3 regions of the Sphingomonas cellulosilytica genome follow, and region 2 is predicted to be linked to each of the others. Evidence: riboswitches for the same ligand, from Rfam matches in the RefSeq annotation. Region 2 holds a riboswitch; each other region holds the start of a gene.

Region 1 (6,844 bases), on a different contig from region 2:
GAAGGTGCGCGTCGCCGCCCAGGTGGCCGTCGCTATCCGGCCGGGTCACCGCTACACAGGCCCTCGTCGCTCGTCAGGCCGAAAGCTCCGCCCGCACGATCGCCGCGCCGGCGCTGAGTGCCCGCAGCTTGCCGCGCGCGACGTCGTGCGCCAGCGGCGCCATGCCGCAGTTGGTGGCGGGGTAGAGCTTGTCGGCGTCGACATAGCGCAAGGCCTTGCGCAGGGTGTCGGAGACCTGCTCCGGCGTTTCCACGGCGTCGGTCGCCACGTCGATCGCGCCGACCATCACCTTCTTGCCGCGGATCAGCTCGATCAGCTCCATCGGCACGCGCGCATTCTGGCATTCCAGCGACACGATATCGATCGTCGACTTCTGCAGGTTGGGGAAGGTCTGCTCATACTGGCGCCATTCCGAGCCCAGCGTCTTCTTCCAATCGGTATTGGCCTTGATCCCGTAGCCGTAGCAGATGTGCACCGCGGTTTCGGCGCGCAGCCCCTCCGCCGCTTTCTCCAGCGTGGCGATGCCCCAGTCGTTCGCTTCGTCGAAGAAGACGTTGAACGCGGGCTCGTCGAACTGGATGATGTCGACACCCGCCGCTTCCAGCTCGCGCGCCTCCTGGTTGAGGATCAGCGCGAATTCCCAGGCCAGTTTCTCGCGGCTGCGATAATGCGCGTCGTACAGGGTGTCGATCATCGTCATCGGGCCGGGCAGCGTCCATTTGATCGGCCCGTCGGTCTGCGCGCGAAGGTATCGGGCATCCTCGACGAACACCGGTTTCGGGCGGGAGACGGCGCTGACCACGGTCGGCACGCTCGCGTCATAGCGGTCGCGGATGCGGACGGTTTCGCGCTGCTGGAAGTCGACGCCGTCGAGATGCTCGATGAAGGTCGTCACGAAATGCTGGCGTGTCTGTTCGCCGTCGCCGACGATATCGATTCCGGCCCGGCGCTGGTCGTCGACCGCGAGGCGCAGCGCGTCGCGCTTGCCCGCCGCCAGCGCCTCGCCCTCCAGCTTCCACGGCGACCAGAGCGTTTCGGGCTGCGCGAGCCAGGCGGGTTTGGGCAGGCTGCCTGCGGTGGTGGTCGGCAACAAGGTCGTCATGTCGAAAAATACCTTTGTGGATCGCGGAAGGTCAGCGGGGGCAGCGTGCAGACCACCGATCGAGCGCCGCGGCATGCGGCTTGATGAAATGTTCCTCGGCGAAGCGGCCCTGCTCGATCGCCAGCCGGCTGCGTTCCTCGCGATCGTAGACGATGCGGGTCAGCGAATAATCCTGATAGGTGAGGCTGGGCCGATAGCGGGCGGCGGCGACCGAATTGGCGTTGTAGATTTCCGGCCGGTAGATCTTCTGGAAGGTTTCCATGGTGCTGATCGTGCCGGCCAGTTCCAGCGCGGTGTAATCGCCGATCAGGTCGCCGATATGGTAGAAGGCGAGCGGCGCGACGGCGTGGCGCGGCATGAAGTAGCGCACCGTCATGCCCATCTTCGCGAAATAGGCGTCGGTCGCGGAGACATCGTCGGTGCGATATTCCACGCCGAGGATGGGGTGCCCGTTCGTGGTCCGATGGTAGGTCCGGCTGCTCGACACGCTGAGGCAGATGACCGGCGGCTTGGCGAACCGTGTCCGATAGGCGGCCGAGTTCAGGAAGTGCTTGAACAGATTGCCGTGCAGATCGCCGAACCCTTCGGGTGCGCCGCCCTCCGGATGCCGGCGCAGGTGTTCGGGCAGCACGACGCTGAAGTCGTAGTCGCGGACGTATGACGAGAAGTTGTTGCCGACGATGCCGTCGATCCGCTCGCCGGTGGTCCGGTCGACGATGGTCGTCTGCAGGATCTCGATCAGCGGAAACGCGTCGGCGGGATCGGCGGCATCGATCGTCAGTGCCGCGGACAGGATCGTGAGTTCGACCGCGTAGCGGTTCCCTTCCGGATTGTCCCAATGCGCCAGCGAATTGAAGCGATTGTCGATCATCTGCAACGTGTTGCGCAAATTCTCCTGCCGGTTTGCGCCGCGCGCCAGATTGGCGAAATTGGTGGTGGTGCGCGTGTTGTCGGCGGGGCGATAGCCCTCGTCGAACGGGATGCTGCCGATCGTGAACGTGAAGCCGCTATTCGTCATGACTCACCTGCACTGTGCAGACGGGTGAGCCGCAGGATAGAGCGCGCGAGGCACGGGCAAGCCCGTGCCGACACGCACGTGTCGCGGACCTTGCGTCAAGCGCGATCCACCGGAGGAACCCCCGTCCGAGGAACGTTATGGCGTCGAAAGGCAGGTCTCCTGGCTCACGGGTCAATGCGGTGGTTCCGGCCTTCCCGAGCCTCTTGCGGAGGCTCAGTGACACGAAATGGGACCATCGCTCGCCGCTTACAGTTGCGGGGGCAGCGCCGGATTCCGCCCTGCAAGAGCGCCACCGGCTTCCCGTCTTAGCCCCGCCGTCACGCCTGAGGCGGGGAACCTCGACCCGCGCCTTCAACACCAGCCCGGCGGGACTGTCAATCGGGATATAAAGATTTCTTTATATGAGGTGCGGCGCTTGGTCGACCGATCTCCAGGTCCCCCGGTTCCCGCTGTCGCAAGATAATTTTCGATCCATGTTACGGGTTTGCGACACCCGATTGTCTTACCCAGGGCCGGGTATGTCCAAAACGGACGGCCGGCGCGGGAAATGGGGGAGCATCGCATGAGGGTTCGCGTCGCCATCGCACTGCTGGTCGGCACCAGTGCGCCGGCCATGGCTGCACAGGCACAGGCACAGGCATCAACGGCCACCGCCACGGCAAAGGTCCGCTTCAACATCCCGGCGGGCACGCTCAAGGCCGCGCTCGACGAATGGGCGGCGCAGTCCAAGCGCCAAATCATCTATTCGGCCGACGAGATCGCCGACGGCCGGACGAAGGGGTTCAAGGGCGTGGCGACGCCGGACCTCGTGCTGATCCGCCTGCTGTTGCAGACCGGCTTCTTCGCGCAGACGGACCCTTCGGGCGCGATCGCGATCATCAAGCGGCCCAAAGAGATCGCCTCGATGGATGCGACCCCCGACATCCTGGTGACGGGCCGGCGCGACTGGTCGCTGAACACGGGCATCGAGCGCACGGAAAACGACAGCCAGCCGTTCATCGTGCTGACGTCCGAGGATATCAAGCGCTCGGGCGCGCCGGATCTGGAGACGTTCCTGCGCAACCAGCTGACGGTGAACAACAGCGCGGGTACGGCCAGCCAGGCCGGGCTCGACAATCCGCTGAACCGCGAGGCGAGGGGGCTGTCGCAGGTCAACCTGCGCGGTCTCGGATCGCGCGAAACGCTGATCCTGGTCGACGGCCGCCGCCAGCCCGGCGTCAATCTGGGTAACGGGACGTTCGGCCAGGCGCAGATCACCGGTATTCCACTGGCGTCGATCGAGCGGATCGAGGTGCTCGCATCGTCCGCCTCCTCGATCTACGGCAGCGGCGCCAGCGGCGGTGCGATCAACATCGTGCTGAAGCATGCTTACTCCGGTGGCGAGCTGACCGCGACCTATTCGAACACCGACGATTTCGTGGCCGGTACGGGGCGAATCGACCTGTCGCTGGCGAAGACGCTGGAAGGCGGCCGGACCAACATCAGCTTCGGGGGCAATTGGCGCAAGGCGCTTCCCGTTCTGTACCGCGACCGTATCGGGATCCGTAACGACAATGTCGCCGAGACGATCCGGCTGACCGGCAAAAATCCGTTCGGCGCGATTATTCCACCCGGCGCCACCCCGAACTTCCGAAATCTCACCCGCAGCACGGACGGAAGGCCGGCGCCCTTGCGGCTCAAGCCACAATATGGCGGTGCCGTGCTGAGCAGCGGCATCGGCTATGTGCCTGAGGGGTACCGCGGGGTGCTGCTGGACGGCGTCACACCGCTACTGGCCAATATCGGCAGTATCAACCTGGAGGCACCGGCCGGCACGACGAACGGCGGTCTCGATGCACCACTGATCTACGGCGGCGAAAACTACAGCGGCCTGCTGACCGTCCGGCGTAACATGAACGACTGGATGACGCTTTACCTTCAGGGGCAATATAGCGAAAACCGGTCGGTCTCCTTCGTCAGTCGGGGCGCCAATATCGTCGATCTGGCGGCCAATGCGCCAAACAACCCGTTCACCACCCGAATCCAGGTTTTGGGGCCGAATTTCGGTGATATCCAGCGGTTCGACAACACCTTGAAGCAATGGAGTGTGGTAGGTGGCGGCATCTTCAAGCTGCCGTACGCATGGCAGGCCAATATCGACGTTTCATATGCGCGCAGCCGCTATACCATTCCGGACTACCCGCCGTTCGTGGCGCAATCGACGCGAGACGCATTGGCAGACGGAACGATCAATTATCTGCAGGATGTTACGGCCAATCCTTTTCCTGTCGTGTATAACACGGGCTTCAACTACAGAAACGCGCCGCAACTCTCGTCCAACCTGACGACGTCGCTGCGGCTGTCCGGGCCGTTGCCGATCAAGCTGCCGGGCGGCAAGATCCAGGTGACCGTGAACGGCGAACGGTCCGAGGACCGGCTGGGAGAAGCCGTCCGCTCGGCGGGTTTGTTCGGGTATTTCATCGCCTATCAGCCGAAGGCGAGCTACAAGCTCTGGTCAGGCTATGGCGAGGTCGCGTTTCCGATCATCTCACCAGCGAACGACATCCGGTTCGTCAAGTTGTTCGACATCCGCGTGTCGGGTCGCGGCGAATATTACGATGCCAGCGGCGCTTCCGAACTTTTCACGTGTTACGCCGGCCTCGCAATCCCTACCGCGGCGGACTATGCCGCCTGTCCTCCGGCAGGATATAAAAGTGGTGTGGGTGAATCGCAGCGATCCCACATCGACCCGATGGTCAGTTTCCGCTGGCAGCCGGTCGGCGACGTGATGTTCCGCGCCTCCTACGGCACCGGGTATCTGCCGCCGACGCTGACGCAGTTCAGCAAGCAAACCGGCCCGCTTGAGGTCACCCTCGTCGATCCATTGCGTGGGTTCGAGCGGGTCGAGAACGCCGACGGCTTCATCGAGGCGAGTTACGGCGGTAATCCCCAGGTGAAGCCGGAGACATCCAAAACGATTACGGCGGGTGTCATCCTGACGCCGCGTGTCATTCCGAACCTGCGCTTCTCAGCGGATTGGACGCGGATCACGAAGAGCAACAACTTTTTCGCGCCGATCGCGTTTCAGTATGCCGCGCGCTCCTTCAACGGCAAGCTGGAAGGCGCGACTGCCGAACTCTTCCGGTTCCTCGAACTCTATCCGGATCGCGTCAGACGTGGGCCGGCATCTGGTGGATATGCGGTCGGGCCTATCACCTACCTCGACCTGTCGCTCTCCAATTTCGTCGGGACGCGGGTGGAGTCCGTCGACTTTCAGCTGGATTATTGGTTCAACCTGTTTGGCGGGCGGGTCGACCTCCAAGGCGCAGCGACCTGGAACCGACAATTGGAAGTCGAAGGCTTCCCCGGAGAAATCGTGAGCTACCTGGGCGTGTCGGGCGGCCAGTCGGCCATCGCGGGCGGGTACGGCGCCTTGCCGTGGCGCGGGAACGCCACGGTTCGCTGGACTAAGAACTCCTTCTCCATCGGCGTTCAGACCTTAGTGTTCGACCGTTACTATCTGAACACCAAGCGCTCATATGACGATACGCAGGGATCGGCGTATGTTCCGGCGCAGACCTATCAGAACCTGATGGTGTCCTACGCCTACGACAACGGCATCACGTTGCGTGCGATCGTCAACAACGTGCTCGATAAGCGGCCGCCGCGCGACACCAGCAGCTCCCCGCTGTTCTACAGCCGGTACGGCGACCCGCTCGGGCGCAATTTCCAGCTGTCGGTCACCAAGGCGTTCTGACGTTGCCCGGTCCGCGATCGAGGTTGGGATGATGCTGCGTACGATGCTCCTGGCCGGCGCCGCGGCGGCGCTGGCGTTTCATCCCGTCGTGGCGGCGTCGCGATCGGCCCTGTCCCTTCATACGGAAGCGGCTGGGCCGGTGGCGCCCGCCGACCTCGCGGCGCTGGTGGCCGATTATACGATCCCGTACCAGAGCTTTACCCTGGCCAACGGGCTGCGGGTGATCGTGATGACCGATCGCTCCGCCCCGCTGGTCTACACCTCGATCATGTACGATGTCGGGTCGGCCGACGAGCCGGAGGGAAGGAGCGGCTTTGCGCATCTGTTCGAACATCTGATGTTCAACGGCAGCGAGAATGTGCCGGGCGATTATTTCGCCCCGCTCCGCAACGCCGGGGTGGTGGGCATCAACGGCACGACCAGCTACGATTATACGAAGTATCACGAAACGGTACCGACGGGCAGCCTCGATCGCGTGCTGTTCATGGAAGGCGACCGCATGGGCCACCTGCTCGGCGCGCTGACCCAGGCGACGCTCGACGAGCAGCGCGGCGTCGTCCAGAACGAGAAGCGCGAGAAGGACAACCTGCCGGGCAGCATCGGCGAGTATATGCTCCGCGCCGCCCTCTATCCCAAGGGGCATCCCTACGGCCATGCGCCCGTGGGGTCGATGAAGGACCTGAACGCCGCGTCGATCGAGGACGTGCGCCGCTGGTTCCGGGACCATTACGGCCCCAACAACGCGACGATGATCCTTGCCGGCGATATCGACCTCGCCACCGCGAAGGCGAAGGTCGATCGGTATTTCGGCGATATCCCGCGGGGCAGGGATGCGCCCCCGCCCACCGCTACGCCGCCGGTGCTGGCGGCGGCGATCGACCGGACGCTGACCGCTCCCGTCACGGAAACGACGATCCTGCGGGTGTGGCCGGGACCTGGCATCGGCAGTGCGGACGGCGCCGCGCTGTCCGCGGCGGCCGAACTGATG
Region 2 (6,844 bases):
CCACGGCGCATGTCCCGCGGCCAGCGGATAGCGACGACGGTGATCGCCAGCGTCAGCGCCATCTCGATCGCCGCCAGCACCTTGTAGAACGGCTCGGAACCGGGGAGGCTGACCGCCATGATCGCGGTGTAGAAAAGGCCGAGGAGGATGCAGGCCCAGCGGCAGATGGACGCCGGCAGCAGCAGCGACAGCGCGACCATCAGGCTCGGGATGGCCATCATCAGCGATACGCCGGTGAGAACACCGGGCGTCGCATGGCCGAGCGGACCCATGCCGCCGTGGTTCATGTCCGCCAGCGTGCCGGCGACGTAGAGGCCGAAATAGTCGCCGTAGATGTAGCAGAACATCGTGGACGCCCAGAGCGCCGCGAGCTTAACTTTCGTTGGCGCCCGATACTCCTCCAGCACTACCAGCCCCTCCACCAGTGTCTTGCGACGATGACACAGTCGTGCCTATGCCGCAACGGTAGGCGGCGCTGGCCGGCTTCGCGCTTCTCGATCCTTGCTGGCACCGGGGTGCCATTTGGCGCTGATGGATCATGCGGGTGAGCGGAGACATCTGCAGATCAGGATCGTTGGCGAACGTCTCGGCCGTCCGTACGACCGTCTCCTGCGGGGAGGATCGGGGGCCGTCCAGGTCACCGTTTCCGAAGGATTGCGCGCCTTCGTTCCATTCGGACGGTAGGAGCTCACCACTCGATGCAGGCTAACGTCCGAGCCGATCAAGTCGACGCGGGGGCTTCTTCCCGTCGTGGTTTCGTGTGATCGGTAGAAGACGGCCTTGTTGGACGGAATGGACGTCGCCCTCGATCATGTAATGCCGCTCATGATATCTATGACCAGGCTCAGGTATGCCGCAGCGACCTCCGCTTTTGCCTGTGGCAGGCAATCAAGGGCGTCTTGCGCCCTATGCAATAATTCGCGGACGGCGTTGACTGCGTTGTCGATTCGAAGTGCGTTCTCACTTGTCATGGCGATATCCCATCAGCTCCCGACCAAGCGGGTATATGATGCGGGGGTAAATCCAGCGTTAACCATAAGGTCAGTCTAACTGTCTAGCGCTTGCGTTCGTCGCCGCGTGCAGCCCGGGTGGGCGGGGCTCGCTTACCACCAGCGTGATCGCGATGACGAACACCGCGTCCGAGGGAAAGGTCAACCGTTCAAGCTTTGCGAGTTCGCGATCCTTTGTCGTCGTTACCCCGATCCGGCATCTTCACCGCCTGCCCTCATAGAGGCAAGACCAAGTACGTGACGACCGCGGCGGGACCGCTCTTGTCGCATCGCTGTCGGCGGGTGAGTCGTGAGAGGCGCTCCACTTCTTCGTTGCTCCATCCCTTTGAGGTAGGCCGGGCCGGCGGTGTCAGCGGATACGCTCGCCGATGTCGACCCGGTTGCCATCAGGGTCGGCAAACACGAAGGCGCGTTGGCCGTATTCCTTGTCCATCAGCCTCTTGATGATCCGGACGCCTTCGGCTTCGCAGATCGAATAGAGCGCGGCCGCGTCGCTCACGAACATGTGCATCACATTCGCGGTCGAGGCATGGTGGTCAGGCTTCCTGCTCAGATGAATTTCGGCCTGATCCTTCTTCAACACCATGAAGCCGACTGGATCACCGTTCTCGAACACCTTCCTGAAGCCTAGGATGCGTGAGTAGAAGTTGTGCGCAGCCTGGATATCCCGCACGCAGATGCAAGGCGCGGTTCGGCCGAACGCGACGTCGGAAATGGAGGGAAACACCATTTTGCCTTCCTCTTCGGGCAGGGACGGCGGTGCGCGTGCCGGTTCAGGAGCGGTGTCCGTCCACCAGCCGTGCAGAACGCCTGATGGCTTGTCAACGCGCATGGCGTGATGCGCCGAGTTTCCCGATGTTCGATCCTGTGCAATACAGCTGGCAAGTCGGTATGAGCCATTCCGTTATCACCAAGCCAGCTGAGCGCGGTGTTCGTCAGACAAGCTATTCCACGTATGTTCTACCCGATGGCTGCGCTGCCCCCCACACATTCCTTTGGTTGGCCGCGCTTCGGCTGAGGCCGTTTGCGGGGTGGCAGGCCGCCAGCGGCCCCATTCATCCCTCCCTTTTTGGGAAAGTCTGGGGGGAATGTCCTCGGATGCCACCAAGCGGTTTCGCTCGACCATTCGCATCAACCGAAACCATCGTGAACAGAGCCGTGGCCGCATGTCGTCTTTCCCCGGATACCAGATCCTCGGCGCTCAGATCCACACTGATGCGCATGGAGCTGCGCCCGGTCATCTGTACTCCGGCAGTCAGCTCGACCATCTCGCCCTCCCGGATGGGGGAACGGAAGTCGATCCGGTCAGATGCCGCCATGACCATGACCGCCCGTGCCTGGCGCGTCGAGGCGATGAAGGCCGCCTTGCCCATCATGCGAAGCGCATCGCCGCCATAGAGGGTGCCGTAATGGTTGGTCTGGTTCGGGAAGATCATCTCGACCGTTCGCAACGGCTGCGTCGCATCGTGCGGAACCGTCTCGCCCATCGGCGGCAGAGGGTCTTCGCCTCCGACCGCGAGGAGCGTGAAACGGCCTCGCGTACAAAGCCGTCGTTCGCCCGATACCGGCGCCTCTGCGATCAGTTCGACCTCGACGTCGAGCGACTTCCGCCCCACCCGCACGACCCGACCGGTCACCTCGACCATGTCGCCGATCCGGGCTGGCGCCGCGAAATCGATCTTCTCCGAAGAGGCGGTGACGAAGGCCGCGCGGCCGTGGCGTGAGGCCGCGAGAAAGGCGACCTTGTCCATATGCGCCAAGGCCACACCACCGAAGAGGGTTCCGTGGTGATTGGCATCACCGGGAAAGACCATGTCGATCAACTGGATGGGGGTGCTTTGATGTTCCTGCGGCATCCTGGTCCTCAATCATTCGCGAGGTAATCCAGACGCCGGCAGCCAACGGGAGAGATGTACCTCTCCCGCAGCAACGCAGCGGCCAGACCGGGCACCCCGCCGGTGGTCGTCATGGCGTCGAAGGCAGGTCTCCTGGCTCGCGGGTCGTCACGGAAATCCCGGCCTTCCCGACGCCGAAGCGCCAGTGGCACGCGAGGGGATTTCTACTCGCCGCTTACAGTTGCGGGGGCAGCATCGGCATCGAACCGATTTCCCGTCTTAGCCTTCGGCCATGCGGCGAAGGAACCTTGACCGTACCGGGGTCGCAGAAAACGTCCCTTCGGGTCAAGGTCAGGGGGAATTTCCGACTGCGCGCGGCGTACCTTCCACAGTCGACGATCGACCTCAGGAACAAGGCCGGCGTCCTTTCGAATGTCACCCCGAGGCTGAGCGACGCTTCTCCGTCAGGAAGTCGACCAGAGCGCGCAGCTTCGCCGGCATCTGCTCGCGGGTCGGGAATTGGAGCTGGAACCCGTCGCATGATGGAGCCACCTCGCCAATACGCCTATCGGCCGACCGCTGGCGACATGCTCGCGCACCGCATGACCCATCTGCGTCAAGCCGGCGCCTAAGTCGCTGAAACAATAGAACATTCCATGTATCCCGTTGATCCGGTTGGGATTCTTGTCCGGTGGACGAATTGCTGCTATGCTTATGAAGCGGGTCATGAGGGGAGCGCCGCCGGATGGATGGCACTTTCACCGATCCGAGTCTGGATGATCGGCTCGAACGCCTGCTGGGACTTCTGGGCTACCTCGGTGACCCCGACTACCGCACCGGCATCGGTCCGCGAGAAGCGGGCCCGCTTCGGCATTCGCTCGACCTCGCCTTCGAGCGCATCGGAGTGGTGGGTGCCCTCACGCCCCGTGCGCCGCTCGCGAACCAGACGCATGCGGCTGTCGACGAAAGGCGAATTCCCGTCGTCTACGTCGTGACGGCCGCGGACGAGGACGAGGCGGATGCACGCCATCGCGCCATCTGGTCGCAGTCGGTCGTGCCGCAGATATTGATGGCCACCCCGGCCGGCTTCTCGCTCCGCAACGGCTTCGACTACCGGCAGAAGGGAGCGCTCCATCCCTGGTCGGAACTCGACGGTTCGGGCCTTCCGCGTGAACTCGTTCCGCTGACGTCGCTTGCGATCCGATCGTCCTCCTCCTGGCGCAACTTCACCATCCCCAACCGGGTCGATGCCCGGATCGCCGCCGACATTCGCAATCTCAGCGTCAAGGTCCGCAAGGACCACCCCGGTCTCGGTTCCCGTCCAGGTCTTGTGAACGCCCTGATCGGTCACTTCCTGTATCTCAACGTACTCGTCGACAGGGGCGTCCTGGACCAGGCCTGGATCGATGGTCTCACCGACGCCGACGGCAGGCGCCTCTGTCCCGACATAACGCTGAGGGACATCGACCCGACCCAGCGCGGGTCGGCGTGGCCGGTCGAGCAGGTCTGGTTGCTGTTCGATGCGATCGACGGCGTCTTGAACGGTTCCATCTTCCCTATCGGGAAGAATGAACGCGAGCTGGTCACGACCGAAGTCTCCGACCTCGTCCGGAGAGTGCTCCGATCGGATACGCTGACCGAGGACGGCGGGCAACAATTCTCCTTCATCGACGTCGATTACGCCGTTCTGCGGAGCGAGACGATCTCCGCGATCTACGAGTGCTTCTTCGACCTCGAGGGCGATGGAGAGCGAAGGAATCACGGCGCGTTCTACACTCCTTCCTTCCTGGTCGACTATGTCGTACAGGAAGCCGACCGCATCCGTTCGTTGGATCGGAAGGCACGCGTCCTCGATCCGGCCTGCGGATCGGGAGCGTTCCTGGTTGCCGGCTACCGTCACATCCTCGAAGCCGATCGGGCCGATGGAGCTACGTTATCCCCGATGGAGCTGGGCCGCGTTCTGAGCGACTCCATCAGGGGGGTAGAGCTCAAGGCGCAGGCTGCGAACGTCGCGCGGTTCAGCCTGTACCTGACCATGCTCGACTATCTTCCGGGAAGGACGTTGGCGTCGCTCGCTGACGAGCTCGGCGATCGCCAGCTGTTCCCGGACTTGTCCCACAACATCATCGACCAGGACGCGTTCGAGCTGCTGCCAGATGCATTTGCCGCGCGAGCCACCCACGTCTTCGGCAATCCACCGTGGAACCGCTACGCCCCGGCATCGCCCGCCGCGGCATACGCGGCCTCTCTTCTCAAGCGACTGCACGACACCGTTGTCGACGAGCAGGCACAGGCGGAGGTTTTCTACTGGAGAGCCATGCTGGACCTTGCCGCCGAGGACGCCGTCATCGCGTTCGTGATGCCTACCAAGGCGTTCATTGCCCCAGGAGCGCGGCATTTCCCCCACGCCGTCGCTACGCGCACGCGACTGCACGGCGTGGCGAACCTGACGAGCTTCCGGCGCAAGCTCTTCCAGGATGCTGGCGAGGCCGCGACGGTCGTCTTCGCGTCTCCGGGAGCGCCCGGCCCTCTCGCGATGGGATGGCGTTTCTCTCCCCAGCTTTCTGCGCAGCCGCTAGGCGCCGATGGACGGCCATGGGCTATAGTGATCGATAGGAGCCAGGTCGAACGCTTCCATCAGGCCGAAATGTCCGCCGCCGACTACGAGTGGTACCGGGATCTGCTTCTCCAGCCGCTGGACCGTCGCATCGTCGCGGCTCTGGAGACGAATGGATCGGCCAGGTCACCGCTGAACGTGTCCGCGTTCCTGAAGGCGTCCCATATGCACGTTTCGACAGGCGAGACCTGGAAGAGGACGGGGTTGCCCGAAGACCTGGTGCTGGGGACGCACGGCGACAACGACTTCAGGTTGCGGCTGGGTCTGTCGGACGCCGAACCGCTCGGATTGGACGAGGAGGTGTCCACGAACTATCAGATACCCGACGAACTCTTCGACTCTCTGTCCGATCGGTTCAGGGCGATGTTCGGTGGACCGACGCTCTTCATGCCTCGATCACAGGCCACCCCGCACGTCGTCGGACGTGCGGCGTTCAACGCCTCCATCCAAGGCATATACTTCACCGGCACACAGACCCCCGAACCGGAGCGTCGCGAGGTACTGCGCGAATTCGCCCTCTACCTCCGCACGGGCGTCGGTCGCTATATGGTCTCCCTCTTCGGACGCAGCTGGATCGCCGATCAGCGCCGCTTCGAGACACCCGACCTCAAGCGGCTGCCCTTTCCCTACAAGGATCGGAACGAGCTGTTGCGAATGCCGGTGTCCGACTTCTTCCGGAACGGCAAGGAGGATGTCGAAGGCTTCGCTCTCTTCGCCGGCGAGCGACTGGGCATGCCGCCATTGTTCGCGCAGGCGGTACTGGAGCACCGCTCGCTGCGAGAGCGTGCTCAGAACGGAAAGCGTCTCCCGGATTGCGACACCGTCATGAAGGACGCGGACTTCGTGAGGTACGCCGATGCGCTGCGCGACGAGCTTGGCCACCTTCTCGCGCACACTCCGCTCAGCATCCGTCTCCTTGCCCCCAACGTCGGTGGTCGCGAGGTGCAGGTCGTGCTCGCTCCGCCGGGCGTCGACGTGGCCGTCGTCGGGACGCCGGACGCGATGCCCGATTTCGGGTCCCAGGCTGCCATCGAGCTTACCGAGCACGTCGAGTACGCCGTTGCCCACATATTCAAGCCTGACGTGAAGACCGCCTGGACGACCGACCGGGCCTATTCCGATGCGATCGGCGTCGCGAACAGGGTCATGGCCGCTTGAGGGCGACGCCCCCGAGCGTGGCGTCGACGATGCCGGGCGGTGCCGGCTACCTCGACCGTGTGCGCGCGCAGGTCTGGGACGAGTTCGTGAGGAATGTCGTCGCCATGCTACAATGTGCCGCCGCGAGGGTCGCGGCGGATCGACCCGTCGCGTTCTCGACGCGCAACGGATGGTGGGGAGAAGGCGGTCACAGGGTCCTCGGTCACGACGTGCGCATCCCGCTC
Region 3 (6,844 bases), on a different contig from region 2:
GGCGGCGATGACGGGCAGCGCGGCGGCGGGCTGGTCCGCGGCGCGGCGGGCATCCTCGGCGCGCCAATGGGTGGTGACGGGGGCGGGTGCTGCGGCGAACGCGGCGGAGGGGGCAGGACGGGTCATAGGGTCTCCAGCGCGAAGAGCGCGACGCTCTCCGCCTTCATCGCCGGCAGCGGCAGGCCGGCCTGGGCGAGCCAGTCGCCATCGAACGTCACGCCGCCCCCGCACCCGTGTCCGCGCCCCTGTCCCCACCCATGTCCGCGCATGACGGCGAACAGCGGCGCATCGGGGGCGGGGTGGCCATCCTCGGTGGCGAGGTCGATCAGGCGCACGCGGGTCGCGCCCGCGCCGGCGAGCGGCGGCAGCGTCAGGGCAGGGGGATGGCGCAGACTGGTCGGCGCGATGCGGGTGACGCTCAGCAGCAGGTCGCCGGGTTCGCCGTGCATCTGCCAGACGAGACCGTCCGGCCCTTCGCCCAGCCAGACGCGGCCATGGTGCAGCCGGTCGCGCAGCGCCTTGTAGCGCGCGATCCCGGCGGCCAGCACCTCGGCATCGCGCACGCCCATAGCGGCGGGATCCAGCTCGACGCCAAGATGGCCGGGCAGCGCCACGGCGGTGCGGAACGCCATGCCCTGCCGCCGGCCGGTGGAATGCGCCGGCGAAGCGCCGACGTGCGCGCCCATCATCTCGGGCGGCATGAAATGCAGGAAGCCGCGCTGCATCGCGACGCGGCTCACCGCATCGATACAGTCGCTGGTCCAGAACCGGTGCGTGCGCGCGGCGATGCCGGCATCGATCCGTCCGCCGCCGCCTGCGCACGCCTCGATCTCCAGCGCCGGGTGCGCCGCGCGCAGCCGGTCGAACAGCGCATAGGCGCCCAGCACCTGCGCGTGGTAGCCGGCATGGCCGCGCGCATCGCCGGCCGGGGCGAGATCGCGGTTGTGGTCCCATTTCAGATAGGCGATCGGCAGGTCGCGCAGCAGCGTGTCGATCGCATCGAACAGATGATCGCGCACCGCTTCCCGGCCCATGTCGAGCACCAGCTGGTTGCGCGCCGTCAGCAGCGGCACGCCGTCCAGCTGCAACGCCCAATCGGGATGCGCGCGGGCAAGATCGCTGTCCGGATTGACCATCTCCGGTTCGAGCCACAGGCCGAAACTCAGCCCCAGCCCGGTGACGTGGCGGGCGAGCGGCCCCAGCCCGCGTGGATATTTGCGCGGATCGGCCGTCCAGTCGCCCAGGGCGGCGGTGTCGTCGTCGCGGCCCCGGAACCAGCCGTCGTCGAGCACGAACCGCTCCACGCCCAGGGCGGCGGCCCGATCGGCCAGCGCCATCAGCGCCGCCTCGTCATGGTCGAAGTAGAAGCCTTCCCAGCTGTTCACATGCACCTGCCGCGGCGGCATGCCGTCCGCCGGCCAGGGCGCGCGGGCGCGGACCGCGGCGTGGAAGGCCTGGATCGCGCCGTTGAGGCCCGCGGGCGAGCAGGTCGCCAGCATCTCCGGGCTGTCGTACCGACCGCCGGGTGCCAGCCGGATCTCGCCGGAGGCCAGCGCCTCGCCCATCTGCAACGTCCAGAATCCGTCGTCGTCGCGCTCGACGGCGAGGCGGTGGTTGCCCGACCAGGCGAGCTGCGCGGCATGGACGCGGCCGCCATGCCACCCCGCCTCCGGCCCCATCACGAACAGCCCCGGCGGCCCGGCATGACCGGTGAGGCCGCGGTGGTTCTCACGTAGCCAGCCGTGCGCGGGCATCGGCTCCGCTTGGGGCACGAACTCGGCATTGTGGCGGCCGGTGAAGCTGCGGATGCCGGCGCAATCGGCGGGCAGCGGCAGCGTACCCGCGGCAAGCCATGCGACGTCGAGCATGCCGTCGCCGCGATTGACGACGCTGGCCGACAGCGTCGCCACATCGCCGGCCAGCGCGATCCGCTGTACCAGGGCGACCTCGGCGGCGGCGTCGACCAGGGTGACGGTCACCGCATCGTCTGCCTGTTCGATCGCCTCCACCACGAAACGCTGCGCGAAGGCGCGTCCGCCGCGATGCGCATGCAGCGCCGCGGGGCCGAACCAGCCGGTGCCGAACGCCGGCGCGACGGTCAGCGGCTGGTCGTCGTCGAGCGAAAAGGACGCCGCGGGCCGCACGTCCGCCAGCGGCGGCAGCCCCGCCGCAGCGACGCGCGGCCCCCACCAGCGCCACGCCGGCGGCGCCTCGCCGCGCGGCTCCAGCACCAGGCTGCTCGACGGGCCGTGGAACGCGATCATGCCGCGGTCATGCCGACCGGCAGCCCTTCGGCGTTGCGCGCGCGTACGCTCCACACCGCGGCGGCGGCGGCGAACATCAGCACCCCGCACAGCGTCAGCACGTGCCGCGGATCGCCGCCGAGCAGGGTGTCGTAGAACGCCCACATCGTGGCCGAGAAGATCAGCATCGGAATGACGATCATCATGTTGAAGATCCCCATGTAGACGCCGGTCCGCTCCGGCGGGATCGACCCTGCGAGGATCACATAGGGGTTGCCCATGATGCTCGCCCAGCCGATGCCGACGCCGATCGCGGGCAGGAACAGCATCCATTTTTCGGTGACGTGCGGCAGCCACAGCATGCCGATCCCGGCGAGCACCAGGCAGGCCGCATGCAGGCTCGCCGCGCCGATCCGCTTGGCGAGCGGCACCATCGCAAAGGCGGCGACGAAGGCGACGGCATTGTACCACGCCGCCATCTCGCCATTGGTCAGCACCGCCGAATGGAAGCCGGACGAGGTGGCGACATTGGTGCCGTACACCGACCGGCCGATCGCATAGATGACGTACGCCCAATAGGCCGCCATCGCATACCATTGGAACAGGCTCATCAGAGCCAGCTTGCGCATCGCCACCGGCATGTCGCGGATCGCCGCACCGATCTCGGCGAGCACCGCGCCCGGCGTCTTGGGCTCGGCGGCGATGCGTGCGCGCTCGGCGGTGGTCAGCGGCAGCTCGGGGACCCGGCGGATCGACCAGACGATCGTCCCGAAGCTCAGCGCGGCGCCGACCATGAACGCGATCCGCGCGGTATAGGGGATGTTGTGCGCGTCGACCCAATCCTGGTTCATCCCCGCCCAGACGAGCAGCGACGGGGTCAGGAACGCGAGCATCTGCGCAAGGCCGGTGAACGCCGACTGGGTGAGGAAGCCGATCTGGTGCTGGTTGGCGTTCAGCCGGTCGGACACATAGGCGCGATAGGGCTCCATGGTGATGTTGTTGCCGGCATCGAGGATCCACAGCATCGACACCGCCATCAGCAGCGACGACGACAGCGGCATGCAGAACAGCCCGATCGCGCACAGCACGGCGCCGACCAGGAAATAGGGCGTCCGCCGTCCCCAGCGCGAATCGGTGCGATCGCTCATCGCGCCGATCAGCGGCTGGACGAGCAGGCCCGTGATCGGCCCCGCCAGCTGCAACAGCGGCAGCGATGCCTCCGCTGCGCCCAAGTAGCTGTAGATCGGCGCCATGTTGCCCTGCTGCAGCCCGAAACTGAATTGCAGCCCGAGGAAACCCAGATTCATCTCAAGCACCCGTCCCAACGACAGCTGCGGCTTGGAATCAGGCATGCGCATCGGCGTCCTCTCTGGCGATGGGCCCGTCTCCGGCGAGCTTGCGCGGCATCGTACCATCATCCGCTGCAAACACAACAATCGATTGCAGTTATACTTCCTCTCCCGATGACAGCCGAATGGTGGAGGAGGAGGTCAGCGATGCCATTGGCCGGGCAAGACGTAGCTTGCCTCTCCCTCCGTCACGCCTTCGGCGCGACACCTCCCCCTGGCGGGGGAGGATCGGAGTGATGAAATCGCTGCAACGGCAGCACCAGGCCGGCGACGACCAGATACGTCGCATCCGCCATCCCGGCGACTGCCTGATTGAGGCGCCCCGCGGCATCGCGGAACCGGCGACCGAGCGGGTGGTCGGGGACGATGCCCATGCCGACCTCGTTACTCACCACGTATACCGGCACCGGCGCTCGGGATAAGGCCGTCAGCAGATCGGTGGTGCGCGCCGCGATATCATGCTCGCCGAGCATCAGGTTCGATAGCCACAACGTGAGGCAGTCAACCAGCACCGCGCCTTCGCCGATACCGCCGATCGCCTCGGGCAGCGCCAGCGGACATTCGACCGTCGTCCAGCGTGCATCGCGATCCGCGCGGTGGTGCGCGATGCGCTCACGCATCTCCTCGTCATGCGCCTCTGCCGTAGCGAGATAGTGCAGCGGCCCCGCATGCGCCTCCGCCGCACCTTGCGCCAGCCGGCTCTTGCCGGAGCGTGCGCCGCCCAGGAACACCATCGTCGCCATCTTGCCTTCGTCTCCCCATCGCCCTAGGGGCGCCGACGCGACAGGTTCCCAGAGATGGGATGAAAAGGGAACCCGGAAGCGAGCCGCGCTCGCCATCCGGGGCTGCCCCCGCAACTGTGACCGGCGAGCCTTTGCTCCTTCCGCGCGCCACTGGATGTCACCATCCGGGAAGGCCGGGCAAGGCGACGACCCGGGAGCCAGGAGACCTGCCCGTCGCGGTTGTCCTTCGTGCCGACGGGGTGTGCGGTGCGATCGAGGGGTTTCCTCGCGTGACGACGGTGTTGGGGGCGTTGCGTGGGCGGACCGGTTCCGGCTGCCGCGGCGTCGCGTCCCCGTTGTTGAACGACGATGAGGGAAACCATCGTGACGAAATACTCCTATCTGATCATGCTGCCGTGCATCGCGGCGGCGACGCCTGCATTCGCGCAAAGCGCGCAATCCACCACCGGCCTCGAACAGGCGGCCGATGCGGGCAGCGACATCCTGGTCACCGCCAACCGCGCCGCGCGGCCCGCCGATACCGTCGGCCAGTCCGTGACGGTGCTCGACACGCGGACGATCGAACAGCGCCAGGCGGTGGTCGTCTCCGACCTGCTCCGTCAGACGCCGGGCGTCACCGTGACGCGCAACGGCGGCGTCGGCACCGCGACCTCGGTCAACATCCGCGGTGCGGAGAGCGACCAGACGGTGGCGCTGATCGACGGCATCAAGCTGAACGATCCCTCCTCGCCCGGTGGCGGCTTCAACTTCGGCAACCTGCTGATCGGCAACATCGCGCGCATCGAGGTGCTGCGCGGCGCCCAGTCGGTGCTGTGGGGCAGCCAGGCGATCGGCGGCGTCGTCAACCTCATCACCCGCCAGCCGACCGAACAGCTGAGCGTCAACGCCCGCGCCGAAGGCGGCTGGCACGAAACGGGGCAGGGCTTCGCCAACGTGTCGGGCAAGGCCGGCCCCGTCTCGGCCAGCCTCGGCGGCGGCTATTACACCACGGACGGCATCTCCGCCTATGCGCCGGGCACGGAGCGCGACGGCTATCGCAACTATGCCGCCAACGGCAGCCTCGGCATCGCGCTCGCATCGGCGATATCGGTCGATCTGCGCGGCTTCTACTCGAACGGCCGCACCGATATCGACGGCTTCCCGGCGCCCCGCTTCGTCTTCGGCGACACGCGCGAATATGGCGACAGCGAGCAATGGACGGGCTACGCCGGCCTCAACGCCGCGCTGTTCGACGGACGCCTGCGCAACCGCTTCGGCTATGCGCACACCGACAGCAACCGCCGCAACTACGACCCCGACGGTACGCCGCAGGAAACCTTCTACGGCAAGGGGCGCAACGACCGCATCGAATATCAGGGCACGGCCGACGTCACCTCCGCGGTGTTCGCGACCTTCGGTGCCGAGCGCGAGGTGTCGCGCTTCACCACCTCGAGCTACGGCGGTCCGCAGACGCGCGGCCGGGCGCGCATCTTCAGCGTCTATGGCCAGCTGGCGGTGACGCCGGTCGCCGGGCTGACCGCGACGGGCGGCATCCGTCACGACGACCACAACATCTTCGGCGGCGCCACCACGGTGTCGGCGAGCGGCGTGTGGTCGCCCAACGGCGGCGCCACCGCCTTCCGCGCGAGCTATTCGGAAGGGTTCAAGGCGCCGACGCTCTACCAGTTGCAGAGCGAATACGGCAACGCACGGCTCGACCCGGAACGCTCGCACGGCTGGGACGCGGGCGTGACGCAGAAGGCGCTGGGCGGCGCGGTCGAGGCGAGCGCGACCTATTTCCGGCGGACCTCGTTCGACCTCATCACCTTCGTCTCGTGCACCGCGCCGCTCACCGGCATCTGCGCCGGACGGCCGAACGGCACCTATGACAACGTCGCGCGTGCGCTGGCGCAGGGTGTCGAGGCGACGCTGCTGCTGCGCCCGGTCGAGGCGCTGACCTTCAGCGCCAGCTACACCTATCTCGACGCCAGGAACCGCTCGACCGGCACCGCCAACTTCAACCGCGCCCTGCCGCGGCGACCGGACAACAGCGTCACGGTGAACGCCGACTACCGCTGGCCGTTCGGCCTCACCACGGGCGCGACGATCACCGCGGTCGGCGACAGCTTCGACAACGCCTCCAATGCGCGCCGCCTCGACGGCTACGTCATCACCGACGTGCGCGCCGCCTTCCCGGTCGGCCGCCATGTCGAAGTGTACGGGCGTATCGAGAATGCCTTCAACGAACGCTACCAGACGATCTATCAATATGGGCAGCCGGGGCGCGGTGCCTTTGGCGGCATCCGGCTGACCTATTGATGATCCACGCATCCGTCCTCGCCACCTTCACCGCCCATGGCGGACGGGTGGCGGCGGCGCGCGCGGCTTTCGGCGGCGAGAACTGGATCGACCTGTCGACCGGCATCGCGCCGTGGAGCTGGCCGGCCGAGACGGTGCAGCCGGCGCTCGACCGGCTGCCCGAACCGGATGAGCTCGCCGCGCTGGAAGCGGCGGCGGCACAGGCATTCGG

What was found. Region 2 has a riboswitch for cobalamin ahead of ACTZQ5_RS06160 (acyl-CoA thioesterase). Riboswitches for the same ligand answer to the same signal wherever they lie in the genome.
Region 1: linked by a shared signal. The riboswitch ahead of ACTZQ5_RS12330 (DUF1852 domain-containing protein) and the one ahead of ACTZQ5_RS06160 (acyl-CoA thioesterase) in region 2 are both predicted to bind cobalamin.
Region 3: linked by a shared signal. The riboswitch ahead of ACTZQ5_RS11970 (TonB-dependent receptor plug domain-containing protein) and the one ahead of ACTZQ5_RS06160 (acyl-CoA thioesterase) in region 2 are both predicted to bind cobalamin.

Annotation. Positions count from the first base shown of each region.
Region 1 is NZ_JBQRTT010000008.1:36,295-43,138, forward strand. It holds gene ACTZQ5_RS12320 (tetratricopeptide repeat protein) at 1-2, shown strand, start outside; gene ACTZQ5_RS12325 (methionine synthase) at 74-1,102, opposite strand; gene ACTZQ5_RS12330 (DUF1852 domain-containing protein) at 1,134-2,120, opposite strand; cobalamin riboswitch at 2,253-2,476, opposite strand; gene ACTZQ5_RS12335 (TonB-dependent receptor domain-containing protein) at 2,683-5,856, shown strand; gene ACTZQ5_RS12340 (M16 family metallopeptidase) at 5,888-6,844, shown strand, end outside.
Region 2 is NZ_JBQRTT010000003.1:178,221-185,064, reverse strand. It holds gene ACTZQ5_RS06170 (DUF6326 family protein) at 1-422, opposite strand, end outside; gene ACTZQ5_RS06165 (VOC family protein) at 1,360-1,842, opposite strand; gene ACTZQ5_RS06160 (acyl-CoA thioesterase) at 2,066-2,866, opposite strand; cobalamin riboswitch at 2,972-3,171, opposite strand; gene ACTZQ5_RS06155 (N-6 DNA methylase) at 3,591-6,620, shown strand; gene ACTZQ5_RS06150 (hypothetical protein) at 6,638-6,844, shown strand, end outside.
Region 3 is NZ_JBQRTT010000007.1:98,987-105,830, forward strand. It holds gene ACTZQ5_RS11950 (glycoside hydrolase family 68 protein) at 1-126, opposite strand, end outside; gene ACTZQ5_RS11955 (alpha-galactosidase) at 123-2,264, opposite strand; gene ACTZQ5_RS11960 (MFS transporter) at 2,261-3,601, opposite strand; gene cobU (bifunctional adenosylcobinamide kinase/adenosylcobinamide-phosphate guanylyltransferase) at 3,781-4,335, opposite strand; cobalamin riboswitch at 4,361-4,563, shown strand; gene ACTZQ5_RS11970 (TonB-dependent receptor plug domain-containing protein) at 4,723-6,633, shown strand; gene ACTZQ5_RS11975 (aminotransferase class I/II-fold pyridoxal phosphate-dependent enzyme) at 6,633-6,844, shown strand, end outside.